Regions from separate parts of the Microbacterium laevaniformans genome, predicted to be linked through region 1. Evidence: predicted binding sites of a transcription regulator. Region 1 holds the regulator's gene; the other holds the start of a gene.
The links. Region 1 encodes HrcA, which represses chaperone genes, less so after heat shock. Its sites were predicted from a motif close to TTNGCACTCGNNNNNNNCGAGTGCNAA; they were not measured.
Positions count from the first base shown of each region.

Region 2: the regulator HrcA is predicted to act here: its motif matches at 4,071-4,097, upstream of groES (co-chaperone GroES).

Region 1 covers NZ_JAFBCE010000001.1:1,293,568-1,300,789, forward strand. Annotated here, with positions in the region: gene JOE53_RS06060 (PhoH family protein) at 1-671, opposite strand, end outside; gene JOE53_RS06065 (HIT domain-containing protein) at 664-1,011, opposite strand; gene JOE53_RS06070 (16S rRNA (uracil(1498)-N(3))-methyltransferase) at 1,035-1,787, opposite strand; gene dnaJ (molecular chaperone DnaJ) at 1,789-2,898, opposite strand; gene hrcA (heat-inducible transcriptional repressor HrcA) at 2,951-3,988, opposite strand; gene hemW (radical SAM family heme chaperone HemW) at 4,047-5,264, opposite strand; gene JOE53_RS06090 (DUF1990 family protein) at 5,264-5,914, opposite strand; gene lepA (translation elongation factor 4) at 5,943-7,222, opposite strand, start outside.
Region 2 covers NZ_JAFBCE010000001.1:375,361-382,582, reverse strand. Annotated here, with positions in the region: gene JOE53_RS01745 (ISL3 family transposase) at 1-948, opposite strand, end outside; gene JOE53_RS01740 (ABC transporter substrate-binding protein) at 1,108-2,442, opposite strand; gene rarD (EamA family transporter RarD) at 2,613-3,545, opposite strand; gene groES (co-chaperone GroES) at 3,687-3,983, opposite strand; gene JOE53_RS01725 (class I SAM-dependent methyltransferase) at 4,205-5,398, shown strand; gene JOE53_RS01720 (hypothetical protein) at 5,428-5,922, opposite strand; gene tsaD (tRNA (adenosine(37)-N6)-threonylcarbamoyltransferase complex transferase subunit TsaD) at 5,919-6,986, opposite strand; gene rimI (ribosomal protein S18-alanine N-acetyltransferase) at 6,983-7,222, opposite strand, start outside.

The sequences.
Region 1 (7,222 bases):
TCGATCGTGCCCGACGCCATGAGCTTGGGGACGATCTCGGGGTCCATCATCTCGTTCAGCGCGTCGTAGAGCGGGCGCAGGTACGGGTCGATCTTGTCGGTCAGGGTGCCGGGCAGAAAGCCCAGCCGCTCCCCCGCCTCCACCGCCGGTCGGGTCAGAATGATGCGGTCGACTTCCTTGCGCTGCAGGGCCTGAACGGCTTTCGCCATCGCGAGGTAGGTCTTTCCGGTTCCGGCGGGACCGATGCCGAAGACGATCGTGTTCTCGTCGATCGCGTCGACGTAGCGCTTCTGACCGAGTGTCTTCGGGCGGATCGTGCGTCCACGCGAACTCAGGATCGCCTCGCCCAGTACGTCGGACGGGCGTTCGCCGGTGTCGGCCCGGAGGATGCGATTCGAGGTCTGCACGTCGGAGGGCTCCAGGCCCTGACCCGCGCGCGCCATCGCGATCAGCTCGTCGACGAGTGCGCGGGCCCGCGCAACGGACGCGGCGGCGCCGGTGAGAGTGATCTCGTTGCCGCGCACGTGCACCTGCACGTCGGGGTGTTCGCGCTCCACGACGCGCAGCAGTCGGTCCTGCGGTCCGAGCAACTGGACCATCGCCACTCCGTCCGCGAGAATCCGGTCGACCGCGTGCTCGGTCGCGTTCGCGTCGTCGGCGGAATCAGCCACCGAGGCTCCCCTCGTCCAGTCCCCCGGCCAGCACATGCGCGTGGACGTGGAAGACCGTCTGACCGGCGCCCGGCCCCGTGTTGAACACGAGGCGGAAGTCGCCGTCGGCGTGTTCGGCGGCGAGTGTGTTCGCCAGCCCCACCATCTCGCTCATGAGAGCCGGGTCGGATGCCGCGAGCTCGACGACGTCGCGGTAGGCGGCGCTCTTGGGGATCACCAGCAGGTGCACCGGTGCCTGTGGTGCGATGTCGCGGATCGCGAACACGTTCTCGGTCTCGGCGAGGATCTCGGCCGGGATCTCGCCCTCCAGGATGCGCGTGAAGATGGACGGTTCGCTCATACTCCGAGTGTAGTCAGCGCCCGTCACCAGCGGCCGAGGCGGGCGTTGACGACGGCGAGGGCAGCCGGCCCGGCCGTCGAGGTGCGAAGCACCGTGTCGCCGAGGCGGACGGCGGTGGCTCCGGCATCGGCCAGGGCGTCGAGTTCGTCGGGAGCGATGCCGCCCTCGGGGCCGACGACGAGCACGATCTCCGCGCTATCGGTCAGCGACAGGGTGCTGAGGGGCACGGACGCCGTCGGCTCCAGGACCAGCACGCGGGCGTGTGCGGCACGTGCGGCGAGGCCGGCGACGGACACCGGCGTCGACACACGCGGAACCCAGGAGCGGTGCGCCTGCTTCGCGGCCTCGCGGACGATGCTCTGCCAACGCGCGACGCCTTTGACGGCCTTGTCGCCGCCCCAGCGCGACACGCTGCGCGCCCCCTGCCACGGCACGATTTCGTCCACGCCGAGTTCGGTCGCCGCCTGCACGGCGAGCTCGTCGCGGTCGCCCTTCGCGAGCGCCTGGGCGAGAAGGAGACGTGGGGTCGGCGCCTCGGTGACGGTACGGCCGGTCACCGTCACTGCGACGCGCTTGGGGGCGGATGCCGCGACGACGCCCGTGAGCCAGACGCCCGCACCATCGCCGACGGTGACCTCCTCACCGACCCGGACGCGGCGGACGACCGCCGCATGATGGGCCTCGGCGCCGGTGATGATGATCTCGTCGCCCAGAGCCGCATCGGCGACGGCGGACCCGTCGGTCGGCGGTTCGTCGACGAGGAAGTGCAGTGCCATCTCAGCCGCGGAACCGGTCGCGCAGTTTCGAGAACATGCCCTGGTGGAACTGCGCCAGGCGGGGCGCCGGGGCCTTGGTCTTCTTGGCGAAGTCCTCGATGAGAGCGCGCTCCTTGGCGTCGAGCTTCGTCGGGGTGACGACCTGCACACCGACCCGGAGGTCGCCGCGCGCTCCGCCGCGCAGGGGCGTGATGCCGCGGCCCTTGATCGTCAGGACGTCGCCGGACTGCACGCCGGATCGCACCTCGAGGTCGACCTCGCCGTCGAGCGAGGAGATCGTCGTGTGGGTGCCGAGGATCGCGTCGGGCATCGAGACCTCGAGGGTGGCGAGCAGGTCGTCGCCCTCACGGCTGAAGACCTCGTGGGTGGCGACGGTGACCTCCAGGTAGAGGTCGCCGTTCGGACCGCCCGCCGGGCCGACCTCGCCCGAGCCGGGCAGCTGGAGGCGCAGGCCCGTCTCCACGCCGCCGGGGATGTCGACCGACACCGTCCGCCGTGCGCGCACGCGGCCCTGTCCCTGGCACGTTGCGCAGGGGTACGGGATGGTCGTGCCGTAGCCCTGGCACGTGGTGCAGGGCTGCGAGGTCATGACGTTGCCGAGAAGACTGCGCACGGTGCGCTGCACCTGACCCGAACCGTGGCAGATGTCGCACGTCGCCGGCTGGGTGCCCGGCTGGCAGCACGATCCCTCGCAGGTTTCGCACAGCACCGCGGTGTCGACGTCGATGTCACGGTGGGTGCCGAAGACGACATCGCCGAGATCCAGCGTCACCCGCACCAGCGCATCCTGGCCGCGCTCACGCCGCGATCGCGGTCGGCCGGCGCGTGCTCCCCCGCCGCCGAAGAACGTTTCGAAGATGTCGCCGAATCCGCCGAAGCCTGCGCCGTCTCCGCCGAAGGGCGAGCTGTCGCCGCCCATGTCGTAGCGCTGGCGCTGCTCCGGGTCGCTGAGGACGTCGTACGCGTGGGTCACGAGCTTGAAGCGCTCGGACGCGTCCGCTCCCGGGTTGACATCGGGGTGCAGTTCGCGCGCGAGACGCCGATACGCCTTCTTGATCTCGTCGGGGCTCGCATCGCGGGATACGCCCAGGACTTCGTAGTGGTCGGCCACAATCGCCTTTCCTGCCCTTGCGGGCGCGGGTCGGTGTTCGGGAGCGGATCGCTCAGCGGGACGTGTCGTCCTCGTCGAGCAGTCGGCTCAGATAGTGCGCGACGGCGCGGACCGCCGCGAGGTTGGTGGGGTAGTCCATTCGGGTGGGGCCGAGAAGGCCGACGCGGGCGCGGGTGCCCGTTGCGTCGTACTCGCTCGTGAGGACGGAGGCCTCTGTCAGTCCGAAAGGCTCGTTCTCCCGACCGATGCTCGCGGCGAGACCGTGCTCGTCGGCGACCATCTCGCCCATCAGACGCAGCAGGGTGACCTGCTCCTCGATGGCCTCCAGCAGCGGGTAGATGCTGCCGCGGAAGTCGCCCTCGCGCCGAGCGAGCGTCGCACTGCCGGCCATCACGAGCCGGTCCTGACGGAAGTCATCCAGTTCCTCGCCGACGATGCGCGCGACGGTGCGCAACGCGGCGTCGATGCGGGTGCCGTCAGGGGCCGATGCCGAGAGTTCGACGATCGCGGCCGCGGCCTCCGCGACGGGCTTGCCCGTGACCAGCCGCGAGATCGCGATCTTGACCTGCTGGGCGGCATCCTCGGAGAGTTCCTCGGCCAGGAAGGCCACGCGCTGCGACACGCGTCCGGTGTCGGTGACGACGATGACCACCACGCGCGCTCCGCCCAGGTGCACGAACTCGACGTGTGTGACGTTCGCGCGGGCGAAAGACGGGTACTGCACGATGGCGACCTGGCCGGTGAGCTGCGTGAGGGCCCGGACCGTGCGCATCAGGAGCTCGTCGAGGTCGCCCGGGTCGGTGAGGAACGACGAGATCGCCGAGCGCTGCGCCGTGGACAGCGGCCGCAGGTCGGCGAGATGGTCGACGAAAACGCGGTAGCCCTTATCGGTGGGCACACGTCCGGAGGATGTGTGCGGCGCGGCGATGAGCTCCTCGTCCTCCAGGAGCGCCATGTCGTTGCGGATGGTCGCGGCGGACACGCCGAACTGGTGACGTTCGACGATCGCCTTGCTGCCGACGGGCTCATGGGTGTCGACGTAGTCCTGCACGATCGCGCGGAGGACCTGCAGGCCGCGTTCCGAGACCATCGCTCCTCCTTGTTGGCACTCAGGGTCGTCGAGTGCCAATATTACCGCGATCGCGCGGTCAGACGGTGAGGGCGCGCACCACGGCATCCGCCAGCAGGCGGCCGCGGCGGGTGAGGACGACGCGGCCGCGCACGGCGGAGGACCCGTCGATGAGCCCGTCGGCGATGAGTGCCGCGATCGCGTGACGACCCTCTCCGGTCAGCTCGGACACCGCGATGCCCTCGGCGATCCGCGACCGCAGGAGCACGTCCTCGAGTCGCCGCGCAGCGGCATCGGGGCGCTCCCGCGCCGCCGCAGGCGACGTGCCGGCGGCGAGGCGCTGCGCATACGCCGCGGGGTGTTTGACGTTCCACCACCGCAGGCCGTCGACGTGGCTGTGCGCGCCGGGGCCATAGCCCCACCAGTCGGTGCCGCGCCAGTACGCGAGGTTGTGGCGGGAGCGGTGACGGGGCGCCGTCGCCCAGTTCGACACCTCGTACCAGCCGAACCCGCTCGATGCGAACGCCTCGTCGGCCAGCTCGTACATGTCGGCCTGGAGGTCGTCATCCGGCGCGGCGACCTCTCCGCGGCGGATCTGGCGCTCGAGCTTCGTGCCCTCTTCGATGATGAGCGCGTACGCGGAGATGTGGTCGGGTGCGAGCGCCACGGCCGCCTCGACCGAACGACGCCAGTCGTCCAACGACTCCCCCGGCGCGCCGTAGATCAGATCGACGCTCACATCGAGGCCGGCCGAGCGTCCGGCGTCGACGGCCGTCTGCACGCCGGCCGGATCGTGGGTGCGCTCGAGTGCGGCGAGCACGTGGGGCACGGCCGACTGCATGCCGATCGACAGCCGGGTCACGCCGGCCTCTGCCAGCTCGTGTGCCATTGCGACGGTCACCGTGTCGGGGTTGGCCTCGACGGTGACCTCGGCGTCGGCGGCCAGCGCGAAGGCGGAGCGGATGCCGTCGAGCATCCGGGCCAGATCTCCCGCGGGAAGCAGAGTGGGCGTGCCGCCGCCGAAGAAGACGGTGGATGCCGCGCGGAGGGGCCCCCGCGCCGACAGCACGCCCTGTGAGAGCGCGATCTCGCGGAGCACCTCGTCGGCGTACGCGTCCTGGCGCGCGCCCCGGAGCTCCGTGGCGGTGTAGGTGTTGAAGTCGCAGTAGCCGCAGCGCACCCGGCAGAAGGGCACGTGCAGGTAGACGCCGAAGTCGCGGGCGGGGTCGATCGAGATGTCGGGCGGCAGCGCGCCGTCGAGCGGAGCGGGATCGCCGAGGAGAAGGGCGGAGCCCATCAGGCGGGCGTCGTATACAGCGGGGAGATGGCCCGCAGGTACCCGCGGAACAGCTCGCGACGGCGACGCTTCACCAGTGCCGGAACGACGCGGTAAAGCGTGGCGACGGGACGGTCGAAGGCGCGCACCGTGAACCGTACTTCGTCGTTGTCGGCCCAGCTGATGACGAAGGATTCCTCGCCGCTGACCACCGAGTCCCCGACGGTGCCGAGAGCGAAGCCGACGCGTCGCGGCTCCTCGATCGCGTAGATGACCCGCAGCTCGCCGTCCGCGTTCATGCCCTTGACGTGTCCGCGCACCCGCACCGTCGTTCCCGCAGCCACGTACGGGGTCCCGTCGGCGTCGAAGCGCTGGTCGGCGTCCAGGCGACTCGCGACCATCGGATTGCCGTCGACGTCGTAGCCCACGCCCGTGTACATCGGTCCGGCAGCCGGGCGCACGTCCGAGATCGTGAGGCCCGCTCCGCGCAGCGCCGTCCACGACAGCAGCGCGTCGGCCGATGACTCGAAGCGGGCCTGGCCGCTGCCGAGCAGCCAGGAATCCTCCGCCGGAACGCTGCTCTCGGGCGGATAGCTCATGAGGTCGTGCGCCTGCGTGGCGCCGACGGCGGCGTAGTCGACCGTGTCGTCCTGAAAGCTTCCGCGACGCATGATGTCCAGCCTAACCGGGGCGTCCGGCTTACTTCTTGTCCTTGCCCTCGACGTCGCCGGAGAGCGCGGCGATGAAGGCTTCCTGGGGCACCTCGACGCGACCGACCATCTTCATGCGCTTCTTGCCCTCCTTCTGCTTCTCCAGCAGCTTGCGCTTGCGGGTGATGTCGCCGCCGTAGCACTTGGCGAGCACGTCCTTGCGGATGGCGCGGATGTTCTCGCGCGCGATGATGCGTGCGCCGATGGCGGCCTGGATGGGCACCTCGAACTGCTGGCGCGGGATGAGTTTGCGCAGGCGTTCGGTCATGAGGGTGCCGTACGCGTACGCCTTCTCTCGGTGGACGATCGAGCTGAACGCGTCGACCTTCTCACCTTGCAGCAGGATGTCGACCTTCACGAGATCGGCCTCCTGGGATCCGGCAGGCTCGTAGTCGAGGCTCGCGTAGCCCTGGGTCTTGGACTTCAGTTGGTCGAAGAAGTCGAAGACGATCTCGCCGAGCGGCATGTTGTAGCGCAGCTCGACACGGTCCTCACTGAGGTAGTCCATGCCGAGGAGCGTTCCGCGGCGCTGTTGGCAGAGCTCCATCACCGTGCCGACGTAGTCCTTGGGCAACAGGATGCCGACCTTGACGACCGGCTCGGAGACACTCGCGACGCGGCCGTCGGGGTACTCGCTCGGGTTGGTGACCGTGACCGACTCGCCCGTGTCGGTCGTGACCTCGTACGTCACCGAGGGTGCCGTGGTGATGAGGTCGAGGCCGAACTCGCGCGACAGGCGCTCCGTGATGATCTCCAGGTGCAGCAGGCCCAGGAACCCGCAGCGGAATCCGAAGCCCAGGGCGACGGAGGTCTCCGGCTCGTACTGCAGCGAGGCGTCGGACAGCTTCAACTTGTCCAGCGCCTCACGCAGGTCGGCGTAGTCGCTGCCGTCGATCGGGTAGATCCCGCTGAACACCATCGGCTTGGGGTCGGTGTAGCCGGCCAGTGCTTCGCTCGCGGGCTTGCGGTGGTTGGTGATCGTGTCGCCGACCTTCGACTGGCGCACGTCCTTCACGCCGGTGATCAGGTAGCCCACTTCGCCGACTCCGAGGCCCCGGGTCGGGACCGGCTCGGGGCTGGAGACACCGATCTCGAGCAGGTCGTGCGTCGCGCGCGTGGACATCATCTGAATGCGCTCGCGCGGCTCGAGTTTGCCGTCGACCATGCGGACGTATGTCACGACGCCGCGGTACGCGTCGTAGACGGAGTCGAAGATCATGGCGCGCGCCGGGGCGTCGGCGTCGCCGACCGGCGCGGGGATGCGCTCGA
Region 2 (7,222 bases), 920 kb from region 1:
CTCGGCGGCGAACACCGCGTCGAGGCGTGCGGTCTGCTTCTCGGTGAGCAAGCTCGCGCCGGTGTGAAGGGTGCGGCGGACACCGTAGAGCGGGTCACCGGCGTGGCCGCGGTGGCCGAGGTTGTCCTGCTGAACACGCTGCCGGGTGCGGTCCAGGGCGTCGCCGGCGAGGCGGACGACGTGGAACGGGTCCATGACGGGGACGGCGTCGGGGAGTTCCTCGGCCGCGGCGGTCTTGAACCCGCTGAACCCATCCATCGCGACCACCTCGATCGCCTTCGACCAGTCCGCGGGCCGGGCGGCGAGCCACTGCTTGAACACCTGCTTCGACCGCCCCTCGACCATGTCCAGCAGCCGGGCCGGGCCGCTCTTCTCGCGGACCGGGGTGAGGTCGATGATCACGGTCACGTACTTGTCGCCGAACCGTGTGTGGCGCCAGACGTGCTCGTCGACACCGATCGTGGTCACCCCATCGAACCGCGTGGGGTCGTCGATCAGCCGTCGCTTGCCTTCGGCGAGGATCGCGGTGTTCGCGGTGTGCCACGACACCCCGAGTCCTGCTGCGGCGCGGGAGACGGTGAGGTGGTCGACCACGATCGTGGTGAGTGCCCACCCGATCCCGCCGCGCGAGATCTTCGCCCGTGGCGCCGCCGCTTTCGTCGTGTCCTGCCGCCAGGTGCGCCGGCAGTGCGCGCACCGGTAGCGGCGCACCCGGATCAGCAGCGTCGTCGGCCGGTGCCCGAACGGCTCATGCGCGAGCGGCCGCGTGACCGTGTCACGCGCCACGCCCTCCGCACCGCACTTCCGGCACCACGGGTCATCATTGATGACACGGCACTCAAGCACTGCCCGGTCTGGCTCGAGCAGCTGTCCAACAGCCTCGAGGCCGAGCTCGTCGAGGCGGCAGAACGTGGTCAGGTCAGGGGTCGCGAACGTAGGGTGGTGCACGTCGAGGTCTTTCGGATGGGCAGCGTAGGAACTTCCATCCTGGAAGACCTCGACGCCTATCCGCGAACCACCAGCCGGCCCACGACTACACCCTCATCTGCGAAGAGCCAAAGAAGGGGCGGATGCCGCAGCATCCGCCCCTTCTTTCGTGCGTGGGTGTCAGTTCACGGAGCCCTGGATGGACTTCTGGAAGACGGGAGTGTTGTTGGTGTCGAACTTGTAGATGCCGATGTAGGCGCTCGACGGGTCGTTCTGGGAGTTGAAGGGACCGATGCCCGCCTTACCCGTGTACGTGATGTCCTTGCCGCTCTTGATGAGCGCGAGGCACGAGGCGTAGTCGGAGCACTTCTCACCGTTGGTGGTGCCCGAGACCGCGGCGAGGTTCGCCTGGATCGTCGGACCGTCGGTGCCCTTGCCCTTCTCGGCAGCCAGCGCGGCGAGCACGATGGCGTCGTAGGACTCGGGAGCGTACGAGAAGTCCTTCAGGTCGGCGTTCGCGCTCTTCTTGTAGAAGTCCACGAGGCGCTGCTTGAACTCGGGGTCGGGCTGGGCGCCGGGAATGGTGCCCTGGGCGCCGGTGAGCGTGCCCGCCTCGAAGTCCTTGCTGTAGTCGGCCGTGTTGCCGTCGACGAGGTACGTCTTCGACAGATCCCAGCCCTGAGCCTTCAGCTCGGGGACGATCTGCTTGGTCTCGTCGAAGGCGAGGATCACGATCGCGTCGGGCTTGGCCGCCAGAGCCGCCGACACCTCGGACGAGAAGGTCTTCTGCCCGGGAGCGAACTCCTGACCCTTGCCCTTGGCGCCGTAGACGACTTCGCCGCCCGCCTTGGTGACGGTGTCTTCGACGACATCGCGCAGGCCGGTGCCGTACGCGTCGTTGAAGACGATGAACGCGACCTTCTGGACGCCGTCACCGATGACGAGGTTGCCCAGCGCCGAGCCCTGCACCGTGTCCGGCGGAGCGGTGCGGAAGTAGTAGCTGGAGTAGCCGGAGAGCTCGGTCGCGGTGTTCGCGGGCGAGATCTGCACCTTGCACTTCGAGACGATGGTGTCGACGAAGTTGAGGCTGACGCTCGAGGACTCGGCACCGAGCACGACCTGCGCGTCCGACGACGCGATCTGCGCAGCCGAGGCGGTGGAGACCGACAGGTCCGACGAGGCGCCGGAGTCGGTGATCGGGCCGACCTTGATCGGCTGGCCGAGCACGCCGCCGGCGGCGTCGATGTCCTCGACGGCGAGGCCGTAGCCGGCCTCGGCGGGCGGGTTGAGGTAGGCCAGCGAGCCGGTCTGCGGCAGGATCGTCGCGAGCGTGAACGGTCCGGTCGAGGGCGTGCCGGGCTTGCAGGCGGCGGCAGGGTCCGCCGACCCCGTCGAGGTTGCCGTGGGAGCCGTCGTGGCGCCGCCCCCACCCGAGCTCGAACACCCTGCGAGGGCGAGCGACGCAGCGCCCGCGAGCGCAAACGCGGCGATCAGCGCCTTGTTGCGATGAACCATGGGTTCTTCCCTTTCTTCGATGACATCGCGCGGCGCACGGGCTCCGCGGTCTGGCTTGAACGCTAAACCTGCTGTGTCACCAGGATGTTTCGCGCACGCATCGAAGAAAAGCACCGCGACGCAATCGTTATGAACCTCGCCGTGCGCGCGGGAGCACCGCCGGGAGGGTCTCAGACCAGATCGGCGACGTCGGAGATGCTCCGGGACCGCCGCGACGACACCACGGAATCGACGCTCAGCACGACCAGCGCGACCCACACGAGCGCGAACCCGATCCAGCGTTCGAGCGGCATCGGCTCGTGCAGGATCCACGCCCCGGTGATGAACTGCAGGATCGGGGCGACGAACTGCAGCAGGCCGATCACGGTGAGCGGCGCCCGGCGCGCCCCCGCGGCGAACAGCAGCAGCGGAACAGCGGTGACGACGCCCGCGAGGGTGACCAGCACGGTGTGCCCGACGCCCTGGGTGCCGAAGACGAGGCCGGTGGTGGCGGCGACCACGACGAGCTGGATCAGGGCGATCGGGGCCAGCCACAGCGATTCGAGAGTGAGGCCGCTGATGGCATCGACCCGAGGACCGATCTGCTTCTTCACGAGTCCGTAGGTGCCGAAGCTCGCCGCCAGGGTCAGTGCGATCCAGGGGAACGATCCGTAGGCCACGATGATGACGACCACGGCCAGGCCCGCGAAGCCGATCGCGATCCACTGTGCCAGCCGGAGGCGCTCCTTCAGCACGATCACACCCAGCAGCACGGTCACGATCGGGTTGATGAAGTAGCCGAGGCTGCCCTCGATGACGTGACCGGTCAGGATGCCGATGAGGAACACCTGCCAGTTCACGTAGATCAGCAGGCCCGCGACGATCGTCCAGAACACGAGCCGCCGATCGCGCAGGATCGCGAAGAGCTTGCCCCACGTGCGGGTGACGGTGAGCAGGACCGCGCAGAAGGCGAGGGAGAAGAGGATGCGCCAGCCGACGATCTCCCACGGCCCGATGGGTGCCAGCAGCAGGAAGTAGAGGGGCATGAAGCCCCAGAGGAAGTACGCCGCGAAGGCGTAGATCCCACCGCGCCGTTCGTCGCGGGCGGACTCGGCGGGTGTCATGAGACAAAGCCTACGACGGTCGTGACATGCGCGGGGCGACGGATGCCGAGGCATTCTGCCGTTGGTCGTCGTTCCTCCGCCAATCCGCGTTAACGGCGATGGCCCCCGGACTTTGCCGGGGGCCATCGTCGAATGCGATCGTCAGCGGACGACGACCGCCAGAACGTCGCGGGCCGACAGGACGAGGAACTCGTCGCCGCCGAACTTCACCTCGGTGCCGCCGTACTTGCTGTAGATGACGCGGTCGCCGACGGCGACGTCGAGCGGCACACGGTTGCCGTTGTCGTCGATGCGGCCGGGGCCCACGGCGACGACCTCGCCCTCCTGGGGCTTCTCCTTGGCGGTGTCAGGGATGACAAGGCCACTGGACGTGACCTGCTCAGCCTCGACCTGCTTGATGACGATGCGGTCCTCGAGCGGCTTGATGGAAACCGACACGGTCTACCTCTTTCTTGCTGGGCGTGATGCTTCAAGACTCGTTAGCACCCACAGGGGTGGAGTGCTAACAGCAAGTCTAGAGCGCGGCTGGCACTCGTGCAACGCGAGTGCCAGCTCTACCTCGGGCGAGGGGATGCGACGGTGACAAGCCTGCGGCAGACGTCGGCATCGCGCTGGACGAAAGTGAGCGGGTGCTGAGCCGCCCCGCATAGGCTGGCGGGATGGAACGCGCCGAGCTCACCGCCCTGCTCACCCCCGAGGGGCTGCGGCTGGTCGATGAGCTCGGCGCGATCGACTCCGCCGACGAGGTGGCCCGCACCGTGTCGCGATTGCGGGCGCAGGGCCTGTCGCCCGACCTCGTCTCCGCTGCCGTGGGCCAGGCGCGGCTGCGGACGCGCGCACGCGCGAAGTTCGGCGACTTCGCCGACCGGATGCTCCTCACGCGCGCGGGCCTCGAACAGGCCACGCGCCTGTCGGTGGGCGCGCGCCACGCGGGCCGGTTCCGCGACGCCGGCGTGCGCCGCGTCGCCGACCTCGGCTGCGGGATCGGCGGCGATGCGCTCGCGTTCGCCGGGATCGGCCTCGACGTGCTGGCCGTCGACGCCGACGAGACCACGGCCGCCCTGGCCGCGTACAACCTCGCCCCGTTCGGCGAGTCCGCGACGGTGCGCCATGCCCGCGCCGAGGAGGTCGCGCTCGACGGCGTCGACGCGGTGTGGCTCGATCCGGCCCGACGCACGGCCGGCCATACCGAGACCGCGCGGGTCGCCGCCGGTGACTGGTCGCCGTCGCTGGAATGGGTCTTCGCTCTCGCGGAGCGGATGCCCGCGGGCATCAAGCTCGGACCGGCGTTCGACCGGGCGCGGATCCCCGAGACTGCGGAGGCGCAGTGGATCAGCGTCGACGGGTCGACCATCGAGCTCGTCGTCTGGACCGGAACGCTCGCCCGCGCCGGTGTCCGCCGCTCGGCGCTCGTCGTCCGCTCCGACCGTGCGGCCGAACTGACGGCGTCCTCCGACGCCGAGGATGCCGAGGTCCGCCCCTTGGGCGCTTTCGTCCACGAGCCGGAGGGCGCCGTCATCCGCGCACGCCTGATCGGCGAGGTGGCCCGCCGCCTCGACGCCGGAATGCTCGCCCCCGGCATCGCCTACCTGACCTCCGATGCCGAGATCACCAGCCCCTTCGTGCAGTCCTTCCGCGTCCTCGAGGAGCTGCCCACCGATCTGAAGGCGCTCCGGCAGGCGCTCCGGGAGCGGGAGATCGGCACGCTGGAGATCAAGAAGCGCGGCGTCGATGTCGACCCCGCGACCTTCCGCACCCAACTGAAGCTGAAGGGTCCGCGCACCGCGACGCTGATCCTCACGCGCGCGGGGACCTCGCGCATCGCCCTGCTCGCCGAGCGCGTCACCGGCTGACGCGCATCGCGTCGGCGCGGCGCGCCCGCTCAGCCGAACAGCGGCCCCTGGGTCGACGCCCACCACAGCCAGCCTGCGCTGTAGGCGAGCGACAGCAGGCTCAGGCACAGCGCCCAGACCGCGACGGCGCGGCTCTCCCACGGGTGGCGCAGTGCGACGACGGCGAAGACCGCTCCCACGATGCCGATGAGAAAGCCCCAGCCGACCACGAGCGACACGATCAGCCCGACGACGGCGAACGTGAGGGCCCACGGGGCGCTGCGGGGCAGCACCGGCGGCGCCGGAGCCCAGCGCACGTCGGGTTCGGGCGTCCACGACGCAGCGGCCGCGGCATCCACATCCACCGGCGCCGCCACGGGTACCGGCTCGGTGAACTCGCGCTGGAAGCCGCCGCGGTGCGCCCCGGGGAGGGCAGCGCTGTCGGCGGGGGCGACGTCAGTCGACCGTGCTTCCAGCCGCGTCTCGACACGCGGGAGGGGCACGTCGGGCACGTCGGGCGCGGGGCCGGGGCGGTCATCACTCATCCCACGGCCTCCCCGGCGACCTGGATCTGCGTCACCGGCAACGTCGAATCCGCGCCGAACGCGAGGGTCGAGGGCTGGCGTCCGCTCGCGATGAGCTCGGACGCGAGCGCGGCGATCATAGCCCCGTTGTCGGTGCACAGACTCAGCGGCGGGATGCGCACGGCGACTCCCGCTTCGGCCGCGCGCGCCAGCGCGACCTCGCGCAGGCGCCGGTTGGCGATGACGCCGCCGCCGAGCAGCAGTCGCGGCACGCCGTGGTGCGCGCAGGCGTCGAGCGCCTTCGTGACGAGCACATCGACGACCGCTTCGCGGAAGGATGCCGCGACATCGGCCACGGCGACCTGCTGCCCCGACGCGTCGGCCTGCTCGACCCAGCGAGCGACGGCTGTCTTCAGGCCGGAGAAGGAGAAATCGTAGCGGTGCGCCGCCATGTCGGACGCGCGGGACAGCCCGCGCGGGAAGCGGATGGCCGACGGGTCGCCGCCCGCGGCGGCGCGGTCGATCTCCGGTCCGCCGGGGTAGGGCAGCCCGAGGATGCGCGCGATCTTGTCGAAGGCCTCTCCGGCGGCGTCATCGAGGGTCTCGCCGAGAAGCTCCACATCGCTCACGAGGTCACGCACGAGAAGCAGCGACGTGTGCCCGCCGCTGACCAGGAGCGCGACCGTCGGGTACTCGACGTCCTCGCCGGTGAGCAGGTCGGCGGCGATGTGTCCGACGAGATGGTTGACGGCGTACAGCGGCTTGTCGAGACCGACCGCAAGCGCCTTGGCGGCGCCGATGCCGACCATGAGCGCACCGGCGAGCCCCGGCCCGCTCGTGACGGCGACGGCATCCACGTCGGCGAGGGCGATGCCGGCCTCGGCCACGGCGGCGGCGATCGCCGGCTGCAGCGCCTCCAGGTGCGCGCGGGCGGCGACTTCGGGCACGACCCCGCCGAAGCGGGCGTGCTCGTCCATCGAGCTCGAGATGGTGTTGCTGAGCAGGGTGCGGCCCCGGACGATGCCGATGCCGGTCTCGTCGCAACTCGTCTCGATGCCGAGCACAAGCGGTTCGCCGGCGGTCATGAGCACACTCCCCCGATCTGCGTCTGCGCGTGCCGCTCGGCGGCCCAGGCGACGAGATCGAGCTTCATGACGACGGCATCCACGTCGTCGGGCTGGTAGTAGCGGGGGCGACGCGCGATCTCGAGGAATCCCTCCGAGACGTACAGCGCGGACGCGGTCGGATTGTCGGCACGCACCTCGAGGAACACTTCGCGCGCCCCGCGCTGCCGCGCCGCCTCGAGGAGTGCCCGCAGCAG